DNA from 3 places in the Neobacillus sp. Soil_C_43 genome. Region 1 is predicted to be linked to each of the others. Evidence: riboswitches for the same ligand, from Rfam matches in the RefSeq annotation. Region 1 holds a riboswitch; each other region holds the start of a gene.
What was found. A riboswitch is a leader RNA that binds a small molecule or an ion and turns the genes downstream of it on or off. The one in region 1 is predicted to bind lysine.
Positions count from the first base shown of each region.

Region 2: linked by a shared signal. The riboswitch ahead of AC3A54_RS16315 (ABC transporter substrate-binding protein) and the one ahead of AC3A54_RS03785 (aspartate kinase) in region 1 are both predicted to bind lysine.
Region 3: linked by a shared signal. The riboswitch ahead of dapA (4-hydroxy-tetrahydrodipicolinate synthase) and the one ahead of AC3A54_RS03785 (aspartate kinase) in region 1 are both predicted to bind lysine.

Region 1 is NZ_JBDGJV010000001.1:719,670-721,941, reverse strand. It holds gene uvrC (excinuclease ABC subunit UvrC) at 1-622, shown strand, start outside; lysine riboswitch at 693-870, shown strand; gene AC3A54_RS03785 (aspartate kinase) at 986-2,200, shown strand; gene AC3A54_RS03780 (YslB family protein) at 2,249-2,272, opposite strand, start outside.
Region 2 is NZ_JBDGJV010000012.1:96,996-99,267, forward strand. It holds gene AC3A54_RS16310 (amino acid ABC transporter permease) at 1-411, opposite strand, end outside; gene AC3A54_RS16315 (ABC transporter substrate-binding protein) at 467-1,264, opposite strand; lysine riboswitch at 1,346-1,528, opposite strand; gene AC3A54_RS16320 (M20/M25/M40 family metallo-hydrolase) at 1,722-2,272, shown strand, end outside.
Region 3 is NZ_JBDGJV010000026.1:44,331-46,602, forward strand. It holds gene AC3A54_RS23655 (GNAT family N-acetyltransferase) at 1-422, opposite strand, end outside; lysine riboswitch at 605-784, shown strand; gene dapA (4-hydroxy-tetrahydrodipicolinate synthase) at 909-1,796, shown strand; gene AC3A54_RS23665 (S1 domain-containing RNA-binding protein) at 1,910-2,272, shown strand, end outside.

The DNA.
Region 1 (2,272 bases):
CGATAACTCTAATATACAAGGGACAGATCCCGTTTCAGCGATGGTTGTGTTTACGGATGGGAAAGCGAATAAGAGAGAATATCGCAAGTATAAAATCAAGTCTGTAAAGGGACCGGATGATTATGAATCGATGAGGGAAGTAACTAGAAGAAGATACTCGAGAGCCTTAAAAGAAAATCTTCCTCTACCGGACCTTATTATTATTGATGGTGGAAAAGGACATGTAGAAACGGTAAGGGATGTTTTAGAAAATGAATTAGGATTAGATATCCCACTATCGGGTCTTGTAAAGGATGAAAAACACCGTACATCGCAATTGTTATACGGCAATCCGTTAGAAATTGTTCCACTTGAACGGAACAGCCAGGAGTTTTATTTACTGCAACGTATTCAAGATGAGGTTCACCGCTTTGCCATTACCTTTCACCGCCAAATACGTGGAAAGAGCGCCTTTCAATCATTGTTGGATGATATCCCGGGGATTGGGGAGAAACGCAAAAAATTATTGCTTAAACAGTTTGGTTCTGTAAAAAAAATGAAGGAAGCCAGTCTGGAGGAATTTACCGACATGGGTATTCCATCAAATGTGGCAGAAGAGTTAATGAAAAAACTTCAAGAATAGTTATTGTCAGAATAAATTGACCATGCTATAATTAGTGAAAATTTAAATTACTATCACTTTATAGTACTAAAGTGAAGGTAGAGGTGCGAGCTTCAAGAGTAATGATTCTGAGAAGGATGAGCTTCAAGGAAGAATCATGAAAGGGGATGTTCGCCGAAGTAAAGAAAGTCTCATTTCTTTCTTTGCTGGTCCTGTATTGAATAAATGCCGGATTGTCAAGACGCAGGTCTTGGAGAGCTATCTTAAGTTATTTGTACAGGAATTTATTTTTCGTGTTCAAAAAGCAATGAGATGCCTCTCATTGCTTTTTTATTTATATTTTGTAGCAAAATAGGTAGAGCATAACTGAAAGAAGGGGAAATGATGGGCTTAGTTGTACAAAAATTCGGGGGAACCTCCGTTGGCAATGTAGAAAGAATTTTAAATGTAGCAGCCTGTGTAAAAGATGAAACAGAGAGAGGCAATAACGTTGTTGTCGTTGTTTCTGCTATGGGAAAATCCACGGACAAGCTTGTTGGTCTAGCGAAGGAAATTTCCAATCAACCTAATAAACGGGAAATGGATATGCTCCTTTCGACAGGCGAGCAGGTAACCATTGCCTTATTATCTATGGCTTTAAATCAACAAGGTCTACCAGCGGTTTCCTATACAGGCTGGCAAGCGGGAATTGTAACAGAACCTGTCCATGGAAACGCACGAATTTCAACTATCAAGACAGAATCCATTAAAAACCAACTTGCAGAAGGCAAGGTTGTTATTGTAGCAGGATTCCAAGGAATAACTGAAGATGGGGAAATCACCACTCTTGGTCGAGGGGGATCTGATACGACAGCAGTTGCATTAGCAGCGGCGTTAAAAGCAGATAAATGTGATATTTACACGGATGTAACAGGTGTATTTACAACAGATCCAAGATATGTGAAAGAGGCCCGTAAGTTATTATCCGTTTCCTATGACGAAATGCTGGAGCTTGCCAATCTCGGTGCAGGTGTACTGCATCCAAGAGCGGTAGAATTTGCTAAAAATTATCAAGTAAGACTTGAAGTCCGTTCAAGCATGGAGAAAATCGAAGGAACAGTCATTGAGGGGGAAGCAACAATGGAACAAAATTTAGTTGTACGTGGTGTCGCGTTTGAAGATGATATTACAAAGGTTACCGTTTTGGGGTTAACCAATTCCTTAACCAGTTTATCAACGATTTTTACTACTCTTGCTCAAAATCACATTAACGTTGATATTATTATTCAAAGCACAACAGAAGGAGGTACGGCTAATTTATCCTTCTCTATACATACCGATGATTTGTTAGAGACATTAAAGGTATTAGAAGACAATAAAGCTGTACTTGGCTATGAACAACTTGATGCAGAGAATAAACTGGCAAAGGTTTCTATTGTGGGTTCAGGCATGATTTCTAATCCGGGTGTGGCTGCGAAAATGTTTGAAGTTCTTGCTTCAAATGGCATCCAAATCAAAATGGTCAGCACCTCTGAAATTAAAGTGTCTGCTGTTTTAGAAGAGAAGAATATGTTAAAAGCAGTTGAACTCCTCCACCGTGCATTTGAGCTTGGAAATTAACAAAGAAGAGGCTGACTCGTTGGAATGTGAGTCAGCCTCTTTCCGATATTAAATTAGATCTTTACGATCCCA
Region 2 (2,272 bases), on a different contig from region 1:
CCTTCTCATCGCGAGTGAATAGGTCATTCCAAGCGACCTGGCCGCTTCCAACTGACCGCGGTCAATTGATTGAACCGCTCCTCTAAAAATTTCTGCGATATACGCGCCCGCATGAACACCCAGTGCTAATGCCCCCGCCGTGAAGCTATCCAAGTTCACGATGTTGGCAAGTCCATAATATAAGAACATGATCTGAACAATCAGTGGGGTTCCGCGAATAATCCCAATATAGATGTCGGCAATGCGATTTAATAGTTTACTAGTGGAGATTTTGAAGGCGGCAAAAATGATACCAATCACCATCGCAAATAATAAAGAGATTGCTGTAATAGAGATCGTCATCCAAGAAGCTTTCAAAAAAGCAATTCCATGCTCACTAAAAATACTAATAATATTATCTAAAAAAACCACGAGGCTTACCTCCTTAATTTGTCAAAGGGGGACAGTCCCCCTTCGACACAATTTCTTACTTTTCCATTACGTTGGTGTTGAACCATTTCATACTGATTTTTTCATACGTACCATCGTCAATCATAGACTGGATCGCCTCGTTTATTTTGTCAGCGAGTTCTTTGTTTCCTTCAGCAACCGCTACGCTTACACGGTCTTCGTTCAACAATTCACCGATTGCTTTGATTTTTAGACCTTTTTCATTTTTCGCACTTACCCCAACAATTTTGTCAGTGATCACCGCATCCAAGCGCCCAAGTGCCAAGTCTTGAAGAGCGTTGACGTCTGTTGGATAGCCTTTCACTTGATCAGATAGATCCTCGGCCATATCCTTCCATGTGCTCGCTTGAATAACGCCTATTGACTTACCCTTAAGGTCATCCTTTGATTGAATAGCTGTGTTGCCTTCCGCAACAAAAATCTGTGCACCAGATAGATAATATGGATTCGTGAAGTCAACCTGCTTATCACGCTCAGGTGTAGCCGTCATACTTCCGATGATTGCATCATATTTCTTCGCTTTTAACCCTTGAATAATCGTTTCCCATGGATTTGTTACAGGATTTGCTTCTAGGCCGATCCTCTTCGCAATTTCTGTTCCGATTTCAACGTCAAATCCAGTTAATTTACCGTCTTTCTTAAAGTTTAAAGGCGGATATTGCCCAGTCATAGAGAACGTTAAGGCACCTTTTTTCACTAATTCATTCTTGCCACTGCTAGCTTTTGCTGCTTTTTCTCCGTCAGCCTTCTCTGTACCACAAGCTGATAAAAGTAACATCATCGCCGCAGCTAATAAAATTGCAAACTTTTTCATAAATATACCTCCCTAGTTGATAAAAAAACACCGTCACATATGCGCATGACGGTGTTCGATACACCCTCATCAATTAGCATTGGCGAAGATAGTTCTCCACAATTCCAAGGAACTGTGACAGTTCTGCCCCTATTCGAGTGCAGACCCAGCTTTCTGAAAAAAGTGATTTCAGAAGCTTCGGCGATTAATCCTTTTTCCTATTTTCATAGATTTCACTGAATCTCCCATAGGATACTAATAAAAATCGCGACCTCTACCCCATCTAATGCTTAAAGACGAGGATTTTTATATTTAGTTTGACGAAACTTTTTTTAGTATATAAAAGTATTCTAACAAATGCAATAATATTTTTAGTGGAATTTACATCCAAATGAAAAACCTTGACGGGTTTTCTTTCTTGAGATACATTTTTCTAAAATACCAAACTTCCAAATTACTAGAAAAGAAGGTTAGGCGTATGTTGCACTGTCGAGAAGATGTATTGGCATTCACGAAACAGCTCGTAAACATTGAAAGTGTCGTAAATACTTATGGCGAAAAAGCCATTGCCCAGGCTTTATATGCAATGATTTCCTCATGGCCCTATTTTTCAGAAAATCCAGGCCAACTGGTTTTAGAACAGACCCACAATGACAATCAAGAGCGGTATAATGTGCTGGCGTTTGTCAAAGGAACAAAGGGCACGAGCAATCGAACCGTCATCCTAATGGGTCATACGGACACAGTCGGAATTGATGATTTTACTCACTTAAAAGATCAGGCCTGCTATCCCGAGGAGCTAATGGAATCCTTGAAAAAAGAGGATCTGCCCGCTTCTGCACAAAAACATTTACAGTCGGGAGATTGGATGTTTGGTCGTGGCGTCCTTGACATGAAAAGCGGAGTTGCTAGTCATCTTTATCTCTTAAAATATTACTCGGAACACCCTGAGGAATTAGACGGAAACCTGGTTCTTTTAGCAGAATGTGATGAGGAAGACAGCTCACACGGTGTTCTTTCTGCGTTAAA
Region 3 (2,272 bases), on a different contig from region 1:
TTACTCTTAACAAATCCCATTTTTTCATAAAGATGAATGGCCCTCTTATTAAAATTGGCCACAGTTAAACGGATAGGAAAGTTCTTATATTTTTCTTTAATCAAGTCAAGGATAAATGTACAGTATTCATAACCATTCCCTTTTCCGGTTTCTCCGGGATGCATTCCAAGTCCAAAATCAATAAAACCATCAACATAGGCTCCAATCTGCTGACCTGTCGGAACCTGGGCAGACTCTCCGACACAAAAAAACCCTATTAAATTTTTTTCAGCGTTAACTACAGCATAATAACTGCCATTCAATAGTTCTTGTAGGGATTCATTAGTTAATTCATTATTATAAAAATCATATGGATGGTTATATTTCCAACCTAATACGTCTTTAGCATATTGTTCATTCATTTTGTGAGAAATTAGTTGCACTATCAAAACCACCTCTTTATTTTAATGCTTTTCACTATAATATAACATTTTTAGATAAATATGGAATTATTGCACTTCCCGCCTTGGCTTCTTTTCTTTTTTCTTCCAAATTCCTTGTATAATAATAGAAATTCTGTTATAGTAACAGTCATTTAAATATTTCTTACTTCAATACCATTTGAAGTGAGGATAGAGGCGCAAAAACCATGAGTACACAATTCGAGGAGAATGAGATCCAATGACCATTGTGAAAAGGGGAATTTGCCGAAGCGGAAAGAATCTCATAAATCTTGAAGCTGGTTCTGCTATTGAATAAATACAGAACTGTCATATAGGAAACTATATGGAGGGCTATCTCACGCATGGGAACAATTATTTAATCATGTTTCTAGTGCAGCAGCGAACCCTCGTTGCTGCTTTTTTGCGTTGACTATTAAGGTGCCTTCTCCGTTATAATTCTAAAAAACTATATAAAGGGTGAGAATGATGAATTTTGGCCAAGTTTTAACCGCGATGGTTACGCCATTTGATCAACAAGGAGAAATTGATTATATTGCAACAAAAGAACTCATAAATTATTTAATCGCAAATGGTTCTGATGGATTGGTAATTGCTGGAACTACAGGTGAATCTCCCACATTAACAACTGAAGAAAAAGTGGACTTATTTAAATTTGTAGTAGATGTGGTTGATAGCAGAGTTCCTGTCATTGCAGGAACAGGTTCCAATAATACTAGAGCCTCTATTGGCTTAACAAAGCAAGCTGAGAATGCTGGAGTGGATGGAATTATGCTGGTTGCTCCCTACTACAATAAACCATCTCAAGAAGGATTATTTCAACACTTTAAAGCAATCGCCGAATCAACCACATTACCAGTTATGCTATATAATATCCCAGGACGAAGTGTAATTAATTTAACTGTCGAAACAATCGTCTCTTTATCAAAGATTAATAATATAGTTGCTGTCAAAGAAGCAAGTGGGAACCTTGATGCAATGGCCGACATCATCAGCCAAACTCCTAGTGACTTTACACTTTATAGTGGAGACGATGGATTGACTTTACCTGTTTTAGCGATTGGTGGAACAGGAGTGGTCTCTGTTGCATCCCATATCATTGGAAATGAAATGCAGACAATGATCAATAACTTTAAGAATGGTGATCTAAAGGAAGCCGCAGCAGCACATCGTAACCTCCTTCCAATAATAAAAGCATTGTTTGCTGCACCAAGTCCAACACCAGTAAAAGCAGCATTAAAAATGATTGGTGTTCCAGTGGGTGGTGTCCGTTTACCTCTTGTCCCATTAACGGATGGAGAACAACAGACATTACAAAAGAGCCTCCCAATCAATTTACTAAAGGTACACTGTTAGTAGAGAAGAAAAGTCAAAAAAAAGTTAGAAAAACCTCTTCGATTGATTCTATTTCCCTTGAGAATTTGTTATAATTAAGTAGTTTTAACACTATTGAGGGGGAAAAAGATTTCATGTCAGTTGAAGTAGGCAGCAAAGTCCAAGGAAAAGTAACAGGAATCACTAATTTTGGAGCATTCGTCGAATTACCTGGAGGTACAACAGGTCTAGTGCATATTAGCGAGGTTGCAGAAAGCTATGTAAAAGATATTAATGACCATCTAAAAGTAGGCGACATGGTTGAAGTTAAAGTAATTAGTGAAAAGGATGGTAAAACTGCCCTATCCATTAAAAAAGCGATAGAAAAACCTGAAACATCATCTTATTCACAACGCCCGCCACGTCAGGGAAGATCTGATAACCGTTCAAAAGACTTCCGTCCAAAAGGGAATTTTAAACCTAAAGAAACATTTGAAGATAAAGTGGCTAAGTTCTTG